DNA from 4 places in the Paenibacillus sp. GD4 genome. Region 2 is predicted to be linked to each of the others. Evidence: riboswitches for the same ligand, from Rfam matches in the RefSeq annotation. Region 2 holds a riboswitch; each other region holds the start of a gene.
The links. Region 2 has a riboswitch for cyclic di-AMP ahead of RAC89_RS16365 (hypothetical protein). Riboswitches for the same ligand answer to the same signal wherever they lie in the genome.
Positions count from the first base shown of each region.

Region 1: another riboswitch for cyclic di-AMP. It lies ahead of RAC89_RS10865 (resuscitation-promoting factor); the one in region 2 lies ahead of RAC89_RS16365 (hypothetical protein).
Region 3: another riboswitch for cyclic di-AMP. It lies ahead of RAC89_RS08965 (stalk domain-containing protein); the one in region 2 lies ahead of RAC89_RS16365 (hypothetical protein).
Region 4: another riboswitch for cyclic di-AMP. It lies ahead of RAC89_RS11150 (C40 family peptidase); the one in region 2 lies ahead of RAC89_RS16365 (hypothetical protein).

Region 1 covers NZ_JAVCYK010000001.1:2,307,201-2,311,147, reverse strand. Annotated here, with positions in the region: gene RAC89_RS10870 (TatD family hydrolase) at 1-433, shown strand, start outside; cyclic di-AMP (ydaO/yuaA leader) riboswitch at 656-841, shown strand; gene RAC89_RS10865 (resuscitation-promoting factor) at 1,114-2,253, shown strand; gene rnmV (ribonuclease M5) at 2,454-3,011, shown strand; gene rsmA (16S rRNA (adenine(1518)-N(6)/adenine(1519)-N(6))-dimethyltransferase RsmA) at 3,068-3,904, shown strand.
Region 2 covers NZ_JAVCYK010000001.1:3,380,446-3,384,392, forward strand. Annotated here, with positions in the region: gene RAC89_RS16350 (glycine betaine ABC transporter substrate-binding protein) at 1-197, shown strand, start outside; gene RAC89_RS16355 (Rossmann-fold NAD(P)-binding domain-containing protein) at 260-1,198, opposite strand; gene RAC89_RS16360 (TetR/AcrR family transcriptional regulator) at 1,253-1,837, opposite strand; cyclic di-AMP (ydaO/yuaA leader) riboswitch at 1,964-2,104, shown strand; gene RAC89_RS16365 (hypothetical protein) at 2,389-2,751, shown strand; gene RAC89_RS16370 (universal stress protein) at 3,122-3,550, shown strand; gene kduD (2-dehydro-3-deoxy-D-gluconate 5-dehydrogenase KduD) at 3,668-3,947, shown strand, end outside.
Region 3 covers NZ_JAVCYK010000001.1:1,920,061-1,924,007, forward strand. Annotated here, with positions in the region: gene purK (5-(carboxyamino)imidazole ribonucleotide synthase) at 1-384, opposite strand, end outside; gene purE (5-(carboxyamino)imidazole ribonucleotide mutase) at 381-866, opposite strand; purine riboswitch at 1,011-1,113, opposite strand; gene RAC89_RS08960 (DUF6483 family protein) at 1,226-1,942, opposite strand; cyclic di-AMP (ydaO/yuaA leader) riboswitch at 2,091-2,258, shown strand; gene RAC89_RS08965 (stalk domain-containing protein) at 2,259-3,080, shown strand; gene RAC89_RS08970 (polysaccharide deacetylase family protein) at 3,207-3,902, shown strand.
Region 4 covers NZ_JAVCYK010000001.1:2,364,472-2,368,418, reverse strand. Annotated here, with positions in the region: gene RAC89_RS11155 (cryptochrome/photolyase family protein) at 40-1,419, opposite strand; gene RAC89_RS11150 (C40 family peptidase) at 1,572-2,042, opposite strand; cyclic di-AMP (ydaO/yuaA leader) riboswitch at 2,047-2,183, opposite strand; gene RAC89_RS11145 (hypothetical protein) at 2,444-2,911, shown strand; gene RAC89_RS11140 (hypothetical protein) at 3,039-3,851, opposite strand.

The DNA.
Region 1 (3,947 bases), 1.1 Mb from region 2:
CGATCAAATAAGATTGGCACGCAAAGTGGGAAAGCCCATTGTGATCCATAACCGGGATGCGCATCAGGATGTCGTTCAGGTGCTTCGTGAGGAAAAAGCTGCGGAGGTAGGGGGCGTGATGCACTGTTATTCCGGCAGCTGGGAAATCGCCAAGGAGTGCCTGGATATGAATTTTTATATCTCGTTCGGAGGGCCGGTCACCTTCAAAAATGCCAAGCAGCCGAAGGAGGTGCTCGAGAAAGTTCCGCTCGAACGTCTGCTCATTGAGACGGATGCTCCTTACCTCACTCCGCACCCGTTTCGGGGCAAACGGAACGAATCGGCATATGTCCGGTACGTTGCCGAGGCCGCGGCGGAAATCAAGGGAATTAGTACGGAGGACCTAGGAAGGATAACATCCGACAATGCGTCCAAGCTTTTTAGACTAACCTAGATTAGGTGCACATTCGGCCACGCCCTTTTTTGTCGAAATAGGGATAAATGGAGCAAATTCGTGAAATCAAGAGATTTACGAAGAGGAAAGTATGTTTATTTGCAAAATACGGCTATAATAGCGAAAATCGGGTGAAATTAACCCTAATTTCACGAGTTTGTATACTTTACAACTCAGCCGTACCATCGTAAACTCAATATTAACTTAATACAAATTACCAAATTTCCAACATCGCTGAGTTTCCGTAAGGGAAACGGGGGAACCGCATCGCGTTATGCAGCAGCTAGTCCATATGACTGCAGACGCATTTTCAGGGGTGAATCTTAGAAGCCTCAGCAGCTTCTGAGTAGGGCAACTCTCATGTCCGAATCCGTCAGCTAACCTCGTAAGCGTTAAGAGAGAGGTAACAATTGTCGTGTGCTGCTTTTTCATTTTAGATTAAAATGAGAACAAGTCACGGGAAGGTTCCTCTTCTCTGGCTTGTTTTTTGTTGTCCACTTAGGGATATTCATCCCGGTCGATTCATACAAGTGAATCAAAGGAGGTGGGGACAAGGGCAAGTCTTAAGATCTGATGTTCAGATATAACGGTTGGACCTTGGTAATACCAAATAACCTTAGTCGCGTCAGATGAATCATGCAAAATAGTCGACGGCGGGGCTTTGAAGGAGGACCGAACAAGTGGGCGTTGTGACTCATGAACAAACCCATGTAAGACGATCATCCAGCATGACCTTCGCATTGCGATGGAAGCATGAAAACTTGCGTATGATTTCAGTTGCTGCGTTACTTTCATTCGCTATTGTCTTCATGTTCTTAATGATGTTGTACGGTACGGCCACTAAGCGCGTATCAATCGTTGTAGACGGTCAGGAGCAGACGTTCCAGACAAGGCATTCTGTTCTACAGCGCATACTGGATGAGCAAGGGATAGCCGTAAGCCAGAATGACAAGGTATCTCAGCCGCTGCAGGGTGCGGTCAAGTCGGGAGACCGTGTTGTCATCGAAAAGGCCATACCGGTTCAAGTTACGGCAGATGGAGAAACGAAGACGGTGTACACGGTCGCGAAGACAGTGGAAGCCGCGCTTGCCGAATCGAACATCGCCGTAGGGGAGCTCGATAAGGTGTCGCCGGGATTGGGAGAGCCATTATCGGGCGGTGCAGCCATCGAGATCGTTAGAGTGAAAAAAGAGACGGAAGAAATTACGGAATCGATTGCATTCGAGACCGTGAAGAAGAATGATCCCCAGCTGCTGAAGGGCAAAGAGCAAGTCGTACAGGAAGGTCAAGAGGGCGTTGTTCTGAAAACCAAGGAAAAAGTGTTTGAAGACGGTGTACTCGTAGCAGAGCAAATCGTCGATGAAAAGGTTCAGTCCGAGAGTATCAAGAAAATCGTAGCGGTAGGTACGAAAAACCCGGTGGTTGTGCTGTCGTCCGGCTCCCCCACTGTGGATCAGGTAACCAAAGCAGGCGTTACCTTCGGCTATAAGCAGGTAATCAATAACGTCACCGTAACAGCTTATACCGCCAGTGCCGTATCGACAGGGAAAAGTGCAGAGCACCCTCAATACGGAATAACTTCCTCAGGCACGAAAGTGACAGAAGGCCGAACCATTGCAGTGGATCCGAAGGTGGTTCCCATGGGCTGGTGGGTTTACATTGAAGGTATCGGATTCCGCCGTGCGGAGGATACCGGCAGCGCGATCAAGGGAAATATCATCGATCTTTACTTTGACAGCTTACAGAATGCCCAACGTTTTGGTACGAAACGAGGGTACACAATGTATATCATCGGACCGAAGAAGCCGACAGCAGATTAATTGTGATGGACGGGATCAAACCGCTTGCGTGTATGAGCTCAACAGCGAAAATGAGCGGATAGCCGCCCTGTATGCATTACGGCAGGGCAGGGCAGAATCATGATATAGATAATGTGGGAAAGAAGAGGCAATCGCTTGCGTCCGACAAGGCGCAGGTCCTCTTCTTTTTTCGCTTTTCATGAAAGAGGTTGAAGAAGCGCGTGATCAAGGAAATCATTGTGGTAGAGGGCAAGGATGACACGGTTGCCATCAAACGAGCCGTGGAAGCGGAGACGATCGAAACCGGGGGCTCCGCCATTAACCAAAGCGTCATCAAACGCATTAAGCTGGCCCAGCAAAGGCGCGGTGTGATTGTTTTCACGGATCCGGATCATGCCGGTGAGCGCATTCGCAAGATCATAGCCTCCCGAGTACCTGGCTGCAAGCATGCCTTCCTGACGCAGGAGGACGCAATGAGTAAAGGAGACATCGGTGTGGAGAATGCTTCGGTGGAAGCCATTCGCCGGGCTCTGGATAACGTTCGAACGGATTACGAGAGCAAGGCTACGGAAATTTCGTGGGAGGACCTTATGGACGCCGGGCTGATTGTTCACCCGCAAGCGGCGGACCGTCGCCTGAGGATGGGCAAGCTGTTAGGAATAGGCTACTGTAACGGTAAGCAGTTTTATAACCGGTGCCGGATGTTTCAAATCTCCCAAGAGGAGTTTCAGGCGGCGCTTGAGCAATTTTACAAAGAGACAGGAGAGCTGCAGCAGTGAGCAAAGAAGGACAAGCGGTCGAGGATATCGCTTCACCTAAACGAACGAAGGAATTAATGCAGAAATACGGCTTTACTTTAAAGAAAAGCCTGGGACAGAACTTTCTGATCGATCAGAATGTGCTGAATAAAATTGTATCCGCCGCAGAGCTTACAGCGGACAAAGGGGCGCTGGAAATCGGACCCGGAATCGGCGCGCTCACGCAGCAGCTGGCGAAGAGGGCCGGCAAGGTGGTTGCCGTAGAGATCGACCAGCGCCTCTTGCCGATGCTTGCCGAAACGCTGGAACCCTATCCCCATGCGGCTGTAGTGCATGGCGATGTGCTGAAGCTGGATTTGAAGCAGCTGTTTCAGGAGCGGTTTCAGGATGTGGGTCCCGTTAGTGTCGTGGCTAATTTGCCCTACTACGTTACAACTCCGATCATCATGAAGCTTTTGGAGGACAAGCTGCCCCTGGAGAACATCGTTGTTATGATCCAGAAAGAGGTTGCCGATCGAATGGCGGCAAAGCCCGGTGGCAAGGAGTATGGAAGCTTGAGTATTGCGGTCCAATATTATTGCGAACCCGAGATTGTTACCATTGTTCCGCATACTGTGTTTATTCCCCAACCGAATGTGGACTCGGCCGTGATCAAGCTCAAGGTAAGGAAGGAGCCGCCTGTACAGGTAGAAAATGAAGCCTTCTTCTTCGACGTGGTTCAGGCCAGCTTCGTGCAGCGTCGCAAAACGATATATAACAACTTAAGCTCGAAGTATTTTACCAAAGAAACAAAGGATCAGCTGACGGCCGTTCTGGAGGAAGCGGGCATTGAGCCCTCCCGGCGGGGAGAGACGCTTTCCATTGCGGAATATGCCCGTCTTAGCACCATTCTGGCTCGCGTTCTGTGCAGATAAGGCGTTAGAGGGTAACATGTCGTAACGCAATGCACCATTTGCC
Region 2 (3,947 bases):
CGATGTGGGCCGGGATTGCCGGCGGAGACGCAGATGCCATTGTAGCCGCGTGGCTGCCGACAACGCATCAGGACTACTATGATAAGTACAAGGGCAAATTCGAGGATCTCGGCCCGAATCTGAACGGCACCAAGATCGGCCTGGTCGTTCCTTCCTATATGAATATCGATTCGATTGAAGATTTGCAGAAAAAATAAACGGTAACGGGCCGGCCTTGTCAGCAGATGATTTTGTTGATAAGGCCGGCCTTTTTGTTCGGCTAGCGCAACGAAGCATACCAGTCCAGCGTCGCTTGCAGGGAAGTCTCCCAAGGAGACGAGATGTCGCCGAACGTCCGGAAAAACTTGGAGCTGTCGACGACATAAGGCTGCTCGAAGGCATACATCATTTCCATCGATTCGCGGGCTTCCTTGATGAACAGGCCCCCGATCGCGATCATGACTCGACCCATCGAGCGGATCTTAGGCTGCTTCCCGGCTAAACGGTATGCCAGCTCCGCCACCTGCCGCGGGGTCATCGTAGGAGCATTCGGCACATGCCAAGCCTGACCATAGGCGGATTCGGTTTCTCCCAGCAGCACGAGCGACTTCCCAAAGTCACCTATATAGGTGAAGGTATGTGGAAGATCAATATGGCCGATCAGGGAGCACGCTTTTCCCTGCAAAAGGGCAGGGAACACCCGGGAACCAAGAGTTGAGCCAAGCACATAAGGACCGAAAAAATCGGAGCCCCGGCCGATAACGGTCTGCAGATTGCCTTTTTGGTGCAGACCTAGCACATATCGGGCCACCTCGCTTCGTACTTTTCCCTTCCGGGTCGTCGCAGCGTAGGGGAGCTCCTCGTGGATTGAGCCAACGGTTTGGCCGTACATGTAAAGGTTGTCCCCGAGGACCAGCTTTGCTCCCGTCCGCATCACTCCTTCAGCGATGCTTCGGATCAGCGAAGGAAACTTCTGCGGCCACTCATGGTATGGAGGCTGCACGCAAACATATACGACACGGGCTCCGCGGCAGCAGGCTTCCACCTCCTCCACGGCGTAAGCATTGCAGCGTACAACCTCCACATCTCCGGGAAGGCCGGATGCTTTACCGCTGGTATTTGCCATTCTCACCTTACGGCCATAGCCTAGCAGCTCTACCATCACAGAGCGGCCTAAAGGACCGGTTCCAAAAATCAAATCAAAGGGTTGGTTGTTCATCTGTTTACACCTCTTTCCGTTAATTAAATACCGTTCAATAATGGGGCGAAAAAATTACGCAAGCCCCCTGGAGAGCATACGTACCTGAACCTCGGCAAGTGAACGGACATCCTCAAACGATTGCTGCGAGTGCAGAAAGAACTGCACGAAGCCGCGGATCGAGATGAACAGCGCCCAAATTTTCTGCATAAGCTGGGGATCTGTTCCGGGCAGCTCTGACGTCTTCAGCACAGCGGCGGCGAATTGGTCGTAGCTACGTGCGGAGTAAGGCTGAGAATACTTCATCAGCTCGGGATCGGCAATCAGGAACATAATCTCGAAGGCGTGACGATTGTCCAAACCAAATCGAATAAATTCAATCAGAATGGTCTCCAGCGGAGAGAGTGAAGGGTGGGGCGGTCCGGCGAGGGTGCCGGCCAGCAGGGCGTCAAGTCGTGCAAAGTCCTCAGCTACGATGAGACTGAACAGCTCGGCTTTTTCCTTAAAGTGATAGTAAAAAGCCCCCGGTGTGTAGCCAAGCTCTTCGGCAATCGCCCGCATGGAGATCGCGTGATAGCCTTTGCGGGCAAACAAGGCTCGTGCCGCATCCACGATCCGTTCGCGACTAAGCTCCTTATCGACGGCCTTTCTAGGGGTCATGCCTGTCGCTCCTTTTAATTGAATGGTGTTTAAATATAGAAATATCATATTATCGCCATGCTGTCAAACCATTCCAGATCATAAGTTACTTGAAAAAAGTTGACGACGCTTTCAAACGTTGTGTATGATAGAGTTACGCTTAATTTCCGAGCCTGCTCGGAAAGCGGGGGAACCAGATCTTTTGGGGCGAATCACATCGTCACTCGTGTAGGGAACCATCTTTCCCGAGCCCGGCAGCTAACCTCGTCAGCAGTAGATGGGTCACAATCCTTGGCAATTGCGCATATTTGTGCACTTCGTTGACCCGCGAATGGGTCTATTTGCGTCTATATGTACCCTAGACCCATGATTCTTGTAAGGTCTTCCGCAGCATATCGCGGACCTTTCACGGATACGGGTCTTTTTTAACGTTAAAGAATGTTAAAGTTGGCTAAAGCTTTAAAGCACTGCAACATTCTTTACCAAGAAAACCTACCACTGAAACGCGGTCGCTCATCTTTGAAAGACCTCGATAGAGGTTTTCTTATTTTATCCTATAAGGGGGACGGTTCATGAAGCAGCGATTAACGGCAAGCCAGCTTCAGCAGCTCTCCGAGGGACAGGTCGAACAGCTGCGAAGTCTTTGGACTCCTCAGGAGGGAGATTATATTTACACCAGTGGACAGGAGGAAATGGTTTATTACCTGAACGGTCTCGTGAAGACGAAATCGCTTCCCCTTTTTTCCATTGGGCAGCTGTTGGAGCTATTACATGAACGTCAGCCTTCGATGCGGGTCCAAGCCGTCAACGGGGAGTGGAGGGCAGCAACCTCACGGTATGAATGGACGGCCTCCGAATTATGCGATGCTTTATGGGAGGCGTTGAAGCAGGAATTGAATGTGGATGGCATGGAACCTCAAACGGAATGCGTGTAGAGAGAAGCTGCAGCTGCGGTATGATTGGTTCGAGCGATTTCTAAGCGGGCCCCCGGTTACTGTGATTCGTGACGGGAAACGGCAACGATTGAAACAAACGGCCAGTTGGGGTATGAACTTACGGATGACGCAAAGCCGGTAACGATGAAGCAAATGAGGGAACTGCTTCAAACTTTTTTTTCCGATAAAGAGGGAAACCTTCAAGGACAAGGGAGCAGGGGAAACAATTTGTTTGAGGAAGTGCAATCCGGAGAAGGACATGCCAAACGAAGCCGGCTGCAGTAGGAGTACCGGCGTATGATTTTTGTCACAGCATTTTCGGGTGGTTCTGCTACGATGAAGCTATCAAGCTGATAAGGAGCGATTTCCTATGGCATTTCAGAACATATTGGTAGCGTATGATCAATCGGAGCTTTCCCGCAAAGCGCTCGATAAAGCAGTAAAGCTGGCGGGGGAGAACGGAGCGAATCTGTATATCGTCCATGTATATCAGCCTCCTGCCATCCTAGTGAGCCATCCTCTGGCTACTTTTCCGTCTACGTATCTTGACGATGCGGAGGGAGCCTTCAAGTCGGTAAAACAAGAGCTTCAGGAGCAGGCGGAGAAGATTCCGAAAGCCAGCGTAGCTTTGCTTAGCGGACATCCGGCCAAGGCACTGCTGGATTATGCTTATGACAAGCAATGCGATTTGATCGTTATGGGAAGCCGCGGCCTCGGAGGACTGCAAGAGCTGGTTTTGGGCAGCGTGAGCCACTCCGTCGTACAGCAATCAAAGATTCCTGTGCTTGTCATTAAATAAAGAGGATATCGTTTTGTCACATCCTGATCCTGCACTAAGTGACAAGATTCACATGTTCCCTTCGCCTCCGAAGGTATAATCGCAGTAGAAAGTGATTATATCTTGGGAGGTTTTTTTATGGGACGAAGCGGCTTTGATCTATCAGGTAAGGTTGCCATCGTTACGGGAGCCAGCACGGGACTTGGCCAAGGCATGGCACTGGCGTTAGCGGAAGCCGGAGCCGACATCGTCGGTGTGGACTATGTGGAAATGCCGGATACGAGAGCGAAGATCACAGCAATAGGGAGGGCTTTCTTAGAGATCCAGGCCAATCTGATGAGCCTTGAGCCGATTGATAGAATTATAGAAAAGGCGCTGGAAACCTTCGGTCACGTCGATATTTTAGTGAATAACGCAG
Region 3 (3,947 bases), 1.5 Mb from region 2:
TACCTTCACTCCCGCAGCTTCGATAGCCCGCTTCTCACGCAAGCGGTGCTGTGTCGTGTAGAGCAGCTGACTGCCCTGCGGCACGTAAGACTCGCTCATCAGCAGCTTCGTTACATCGGCATCCACATTCTCGAATTCATAAGTAATCACGTCCGCGAGGTCCGCGAGCTGTCTTGCTGCATCCACATCGTGATAGGCGGCCGTAATCTGCCGATCCGCCACTTGTCCGCACGGGGAATCGGGGGTCGGGTCCAGCGTTACGAATCGATAGCCCATCGCGCGGCCCGCCAGAGCCAGCATGCGCCCCAGCTGTCCGCCGCCCAGCACACCGATCGTTCCGCCCGGCGCTATCACCTTGCTTGCGTCATAAGCCTTGGAACTCATAACAGCTCACTGCTTTCGATGACCTTCTGAGCGATCCGCTCACGACGGTCTGCAATCTTCTGCTGCAGCGCTGGATCGAACGCGCCGAGAATCTGTGCGGCCAGAAGGCCTGCATTGGTCGCACCGGCATGGCCGATGGCTACCGTGGCCACGGGAATCCCGCCAGGCATCTGCACGATCGAGTAGAGTGAATCCACACCGCTCAGCGTCGAAGTCTTCACCGGAACGCCGATGACCGGCAAAATCGTCTTCGAGGCAACCATCCCCGGCAAATGCGCCGCGCCGCCCGCTCCCGCGATAATGACCTTCAAACCGCGCTCTATAGCGGATTCCGCATACTGAAACATCAGGTCCGGCGTGCGATGCGCGGAAACGACCTTTTTCTCGTAAGGCACGCCGAGCTCATCAAGTACGTCACACGCGTGCTTCATCGTCTCCCAATCCGACTGGCTTCCCATAATGACACCAACAAGAACAGACATCACGAACCTCCATCTAAAAATTTCATCTATTATGAAAACAAAAAACGCCCTGGGTGATAGAGTTGCAGCCTATGCAATCTACCGGCAGGACGACAAGAAGTACCCCTAAGCGCAAGCTAAGGCCGTGCATCGCGTGCCGACCTTTCCATTTCTTCGCTTACTCGTAGTCCAAAAATTTAAGGTTTTCGGGTAGAGACTTATCGGGCCATATTCCCGACATTATACGAGATGATTCGACGATATTCATACTGATTGTGGAGCATTTTGCCTTTTTAGTTTACCGCCATTCACATCGCATGTCAACATTAAAAACCGAACATTCAATATTTTATCAAGAAAAATAGTTCGCATTTCACAGTTCATTCACGCTTATTTTCCAGACGTGCCGAAACCTTCCGTTTCATTTCCTGAAGTTCCCTAAGCAGCTCCTCAACTTCCTCCGACGATAAGCCGCCTGCGGACAGCTCTTGCTCCGACAGTCCTGTCCATGGCTGCACCATCTCCGCTCCGCGGTATAACAGCTCTAGCAGCTGCTCCTCCTTCCCGCCACCTGAAATTGCTTCTATATAATGAAACAAAGCATCCTCCGCCTTCGCCCATCGGCCGGTTTCATTATAATAGGGGAATAGCAGAGTCAATAACCCCTCCGGCTTGCTCGACCGCTCTACCGGAATCAGTAACTCGTCAATTAATACGATAAAAGCGTCCCGCCATTCTCCCTCCAATGCATCAGGTATTCTTGCCGTCAGCAGCAGTTCGGCTGCCTTAAGCCTGCATTGCCGCGCCCCTTGAACCTCTCCGAGATCGTCGAGCAGTAAAGCCTCCGCCTTCAGCATATCCCCGAGCGCCAGAGTTTTCCCGAGATCCACCTCACCCGTTTTGGACAGCAGCAGAAGCAAATCCTTTACCGACAACGCCCTGACCAGGTCTGAATTCAAGCCTAGAAGCTGCTTCATCGCCTGGTTCAGAAGCGCCATCGCTTCCTCAAGCTGCCTGTTTTTCCTCAGGAACATCACCTTGTGGATCGCCTCGGCCGCCTGCTTGATGAGCCGCAATATATAATCCCGTTGATACATAATCTTCCCCTCTTCCGACAGAAAACGCGCTTATCTTCCGAATATACCTTATTGTACCACTGGCGCCCTGCTCATGGAAAAGCTTCTTCCAAATAGAGGGAGGATTTGGATGAATTTATGAGTTGAGCTCGAATTTATCCTGTGGTAAATTTAAAAAATGCCGAATCATACAGTTTTTCATGTACGTACGGGGGACGCATTACCCATGGGGTGAATGCTGCGCCGCGCGGCTTGGCAGCCGTAACGGAACGCAGCTAGGGAGCATACCTCTTCCCGAACCCGACAACTAACCTCGGAGGCAAATAGGAGGAACTCAATGTCACTTTTTTCTCGTACCAAAGGCTTTGCTTTGGCATGCGCTTTGGCGCTGCCGCTTGTTTTCGCAAGCACACCGGCTCACGCCGCACCGGCGCTCACCAACGATGATGTAAAGGTGCAGGTGAACGACAAGCTGGTGGTGTTCCCTGACGCACAGCCGTTTATCGACCCGGAGCAGCACAAGCTTCAGGTTCCGGCACGTATCATTGCCGATCAGCTTGGATTGAAGACGTCTTGGACCCAGAACGGCTCGGATATCCAGATCGCTTTATCCAACGAGAAAACGACCGTCTCTTTTACCTTAGGCAATCCAACCATTTCTATAAACGGACAAGCCTCCTCCCAAACGTACAATACGGCACTTATTGACGGTCGTGCTTATGTTCCATTCCGATTGATCTCAGATGCCTTTGGCATGATAGCTCAGTGGGATGGTACGAACCGGATCGGCATTTACGGCACCGACGGCAAATATTACGCTCCTGCGTGGTATGCACCCAAGTATGAGAAGGTCATCGAAGCGAAGGCAACCGCCTATACCGCTTCCCCTTCCGAGAATGGCTGGGGCGCCCGCGACTACATGGGCAACCCTCTGCAGCTCGGCACGATTGCCGTTGATCCCTCGGTTATTCCGCTTGGATCCAAGGTGTATATCGAAGGGTACTCGTTCGACGGTCTGCCTCAGGACGGGATGTTTGCTACGGCGACCGACGTAGGCAGCGCGGTGAAAGGCAACAAGATCGATATCTTCGTTCCTGTCAGCAAAAGCAAGGCTTACAATTTCGGCATTCAACAGGTTAAGATTTATGTGCTGAAGTAGGGAGAGAAAAGCAGTCTTCTGCATTCGTGGAAGGCTGCTTTTTTTTGCCTTAGGAGCTGCTTGCATAGAACGGTTGGCCGTTCCCCACTCTAATGAATAGATCTCATATCCGGAGGTGTACGTTAGATGAAGAAGCTCAGCCGTTTACCAATGTTGATGCTTGCTGCTTTATTAACCATGGGCAGCTCCTCCGCGAATCCGAACAGTGAGGTCGTGTGGAAGGTGGATACCGATCAGAAGCTGATCGCCATTACGTTCGATGATGGGCCGAACCCCCGCTATACCCCGCAAATTCTCGATATTTTGAACCAGTATCAAGCGAAGGCAACCTTCTTTGTATTAGGCAAAAGAGTACAGATGTACCCGAAGATCGCCATCCGTGAAGTGAACGAAGGGCATGAGATTGCGAATCACACCTTTGACCATCATTTTCTCAAAAACTACCCTGCCGAACGCCTCGTCGATGAGATCCGGCAAACGCAGGAGGTTATCTTCGATATAACTGAGCAAATGCCGCATGTTTTCCGGCCGCCGGGAGGCTTCTACAACGATACGCTGCTCCATTCGATGAAGGAGGACAAGCTCACGGTAGTCATGTGGTCCTGGTACCAGGATACTCAGGATTGGCGCAAGCCGGGTGTGGACAAGATTGTACAGACAGTGCTTGGCAATGTGCATAACGGCGATATTATTTTGTTCCACGACCTTGAGGGGGATTGCAGCCAAACCGTGGAGGCGTTGAAGCGGATTATCCCCGAGCTCAAACAGCAGGGCTATGAGTTTGTCACGGTATCCGATCTGATTTCGAGAACGAAAAAATAAACCCGAGTCCTCCGTCGGAGGCTCGGGTTTTATGCATTTGCTGAG
Region 4 (3,947 bases), 1.0 Mb from region 2:
CCACTAGGCAGCAGGGCGTTTTTGTTTTAGCTGATCAAGCTATTCCTCCGTTCCTGCGTCCTCTTCGGACCACCGCCGCCCGGCCAGCAGCTCCTTGTATACCTCGACCGCACGGGCTCGGGATGCCCTGAGGTCTACAATGGCATGGGGCTGCGGCTTGTGAATCAGCTTGTCCGGCAGATGAGCCAGCTCCGGCAGCCACCGCCGAATATACGTTCCGCTCGGATCGTGCGTCTCCGATTGCGTTACGGGATTCATGATGCGAAAGTACGGCGCCGCGTCGAAGCCGAGGGAGGCGCACCAGAGCCAGCCCCCGCGATTCAGCGAGTTATCGTAGTCGTTGAGCTTCCGGCGGAAGTACCGCTCACCATAGGTGAACGGACACAGCAGGTTCTTCGTCAGGAACATGGCGGTGATCATACGGAGCCGGTTCGGCATCCAACCGGTTGTGTTCAGCTCCGTCATCGCGGCATCGATGATGGGAATGCCCGTACGAGCCTCCGCCCAGGCAGAGAAGTGATGCTTCGACAGCGAAGAGAAGTCATAGGACTTCTCGTAGGTGAAGAAGCGCGGATCGAGCCGCGCCTGGTACAGGTAGAAGTCGCGCCAGGCCAGCTGGCGCCGCCAAGGTTCGGCGTCGTCGCCGCTGTCCGACAGCGCCGCATAGACGGCGCGGATGGACAGCGCGCCGACGTTCAGGTGCCGGCTCAGGCGGCTCGTCCGATCGCTCGCGTAGCGATCGCGGCCGCCGGCATAGCCGGCAAGACGCTCGCCGAGGAACGCGGCGAGCTCCTCCTCGGGCGCGGCCCCCGGGCAAGCCGCGCCTGCCAACGCCGCTGCCGGCTCCGCAGGCAGCGTAGCCAGCCCCGCCGCGCCCGCGGCCAGCGGCGCGCAGTGCAGCTCCCGCACGTGCGCAGCGAACGGCGGGCGGAAGCGTTCCCGCAAGTAGTCGCACCACTTGCGGTAGAAGGGCGTGAACACCTTGTACGGCTCGCTCCGCCCCGACCAGCGCTGGAAGTCGCGCAGGTCGACGAGCGGCAGCTCGGGCAGCGCGGTGACGGCCACACCGGCTTCGCTCGCTACCTCGCGCAGCGCCCGATCGCGGGCGATCGCATACGGGGTGAAGTCCTCGTGAAACACGAGCTCCTTCACCTCATGCTCCGCCAGCAGCCGGCGCACCACTTCCGCCGGCTCCCCCCAAAGCACATGCAGCCGGGCTCCCGCGGCCGCATACTGCTCCTGCAGCCGACGGGCGTGCTGCAGGAAGTTGATCCCGCTGTGCTCGAGATACCGCTCCTGCCGCAGCAGGAACGGGTCGAGAATCAGCACATGCAGGCTGGGGCAGCGGTGTTCTCGAATATAGTCGAATCCGGGCAGATCATCCACACGCAAATCTTTGCGGTGAAGAAACAGAATCATCCTTCATCCGACTCCTTTCCACATATCATACCGGGTTACGGATCTGTACTTTACTCTACCCTAAAGAGATCAAAGAAAGAAAGCCCTGCTTTTGATCCGCGGTCCGAAGACGGACGGATAAAAAACAAGGCTTTCATTCGATTACATTGGACTTAATTCGCGTCGGTCATCAGCTGCTCGTATTGCTCATCCGATAGAACGCGGCGCGCCGTAACGTAACGCTTAGCGTAATAGTTGTCGCTCATCTTGGTGATGACGACGCCTTGGTTCGTAGCGGAGTGGTAGAACGAACCCCCTCCGACATACACACCTACGTGAGAGATTCCTTTGCCGTCCGTGTTGAAGAACACAAGATCTCCTGCACGAAGATCATTCTTGTCCACCCATGTACCCTTCTCAGCTTGTCCCTTGGACGTGTGAGGAAGATCGATGCCGAACTTATCAAATACGAACGAGGTGTAACCGGAGCAATCGAAGCCTTTCTTCGTTGTGCCGGCCCATTTGTATGGGGAACCCAATCCGTCGTTAACAGCTTGGCTTAGTGGGGTTTCAGCGAAAGCGCTTCCCACCTGAATGGTACAGAACATAGCAATGGAGAGTGCAAAACCGACTAGCTTTTTCAACTGCTGCTTCCCCTTCCGGTGCCTACGAGGTTAGCTTAAGGGTTCGGTTGAAGGTTCCCTATGGTCACTCTGAAGCGAGACCAATTCACCCAAATGTGGTTCCCCCGTTTTCCGCGAACGGAAATTCGGCAAAATTTTCTTTTTTTCTTGCTGTGTACATGTATTCGACTAACATCGAGGTTCTCCTTCCGTTGTCACAATATTGTCAAACTATAAACAAAAATTAAGAAACCGGAAATTTTGTAAGTTGACAGTATATGCTGGTACCAAAAAAAAGGGCGTGAACTACAGCTGAGTAATGTCGATATTAGTCGAATAAGATAATAAAATGTCGTTCCCACTATATTGGTTCCTATGGTAAAATAATGCTAAGCATGTATCACGATAGGCGGGATGAAGGAATGAGCACAACGATCAATTTTCTGGAGCATTTCTGGGATCAGGTGAAGCGGGGAGAGATTCAAAATTATCCGTTGCCGGTTATGCTGAATCAAGGATTGGCTTACACTGTGCAGCTGGAGGATCGACAAACCACGCTGCTTTGGATTCCGCAGGAGGCGACGGGACTCGCTTATGTCGAACGGATTCCCGGTGCCGTGGATATTCATCCGTACTATCGCGGCATGATTGTTTATGACTTCGAGGTTTCCCACGGCACGGACCTCTATAAACCGAAGACGGAAGAGGAGTTGTTCCAGAAGGTGTATCAGCGTGCATGGGAGCTGCAGCAGGCGATTCAGAATTTGATGCAAGGGGAGCCTTACCCGGGGAATGCTGCCGATTACATTACCAAGCTGCACCAGCTCGCGGATTGGCTTCGCTATTATTTGTCCGCAAAGGCGGTAGGCGGTTCCATCAGACTTCGGTGAGCGGTACCCGCGGATCTTTCACTCAAGATGAAGAGGACCTAAGCCTCCATCGTTAAAAAAAGGCGTATCGGCGAGAGGGACAAGCCCTCACCACCGGTACGCCTTTATCGTATAGCCGTGAACGTCTTCACGCCTTCTCCTGCCATAGCGAGTATTGCGTCGTGATAGCCCACATTTTACAGAACATATGCAGAAGACGGTAGATCTGAAACCCGATGAGAGCCACGAAGCCTGCCCAAAGGAACGAGGCGGTCATGACGGCAGCAGAGAGCAGCATGGTCATGAGCAGGAGCGCCCCCCCGAGCAGGACGATCATGCCGATATGGCGGAAGAAGAAGAGCAGCGTGTACATGGTTGACTTGCCGTCAGCCCGGCCGATCTGGAGGAAGAGGAAGAGCAGCTGCAGCAGAAAAACATAAAGCGCATACCCGCCTACGGAAGGCAGCAGCTCAAGACCCAGATCGGTGTAGGAGCGCGCGTGCCCGAAGACAGACTCGACCTGTGGTACGAGCCAGACAAGCGGCGTCAGTGTTAGCGCCACTTGCAGCACGTAAAGTCCGAAGTAAGGAAGCGATAATGTGCGAATGCCTTCCACGAACCGGTAGCCGGCGTTTAAGTTGGTGTGCCGGAGCGAATAATACACGGCCGCATTCATCAGCGGGCTCAGCACCATGCGAAGTGCCAGCAGGCCCGCCCCCCACCAGAGATAAGGCTCCAGCAGATCGGTCTTCATGATTTGAAATTGTCCCTCTACCCAGAATAGATGGATGGCCTCGCGGGAGAGCTCGCCTCCCGGATATCGGTGCAGCAGCGGTACGGCAATCGATTGAATCCATTTATAGAGAGCTAACCCCCACACCAGGTTATAAATAAACAGAGCAAATACCGCGAACGGCTGACGGAGGGCCATCGCCCCGCCGTCACGGATCCGTTTCCACATGTGAATTCCCCCTCCAGTTCGTCATACCGAACGCTAAAGGCGTTATAGCGCTTCGTACGACCTTGGTAATCGACAGCGTCCTTCAGGGGACGCCGA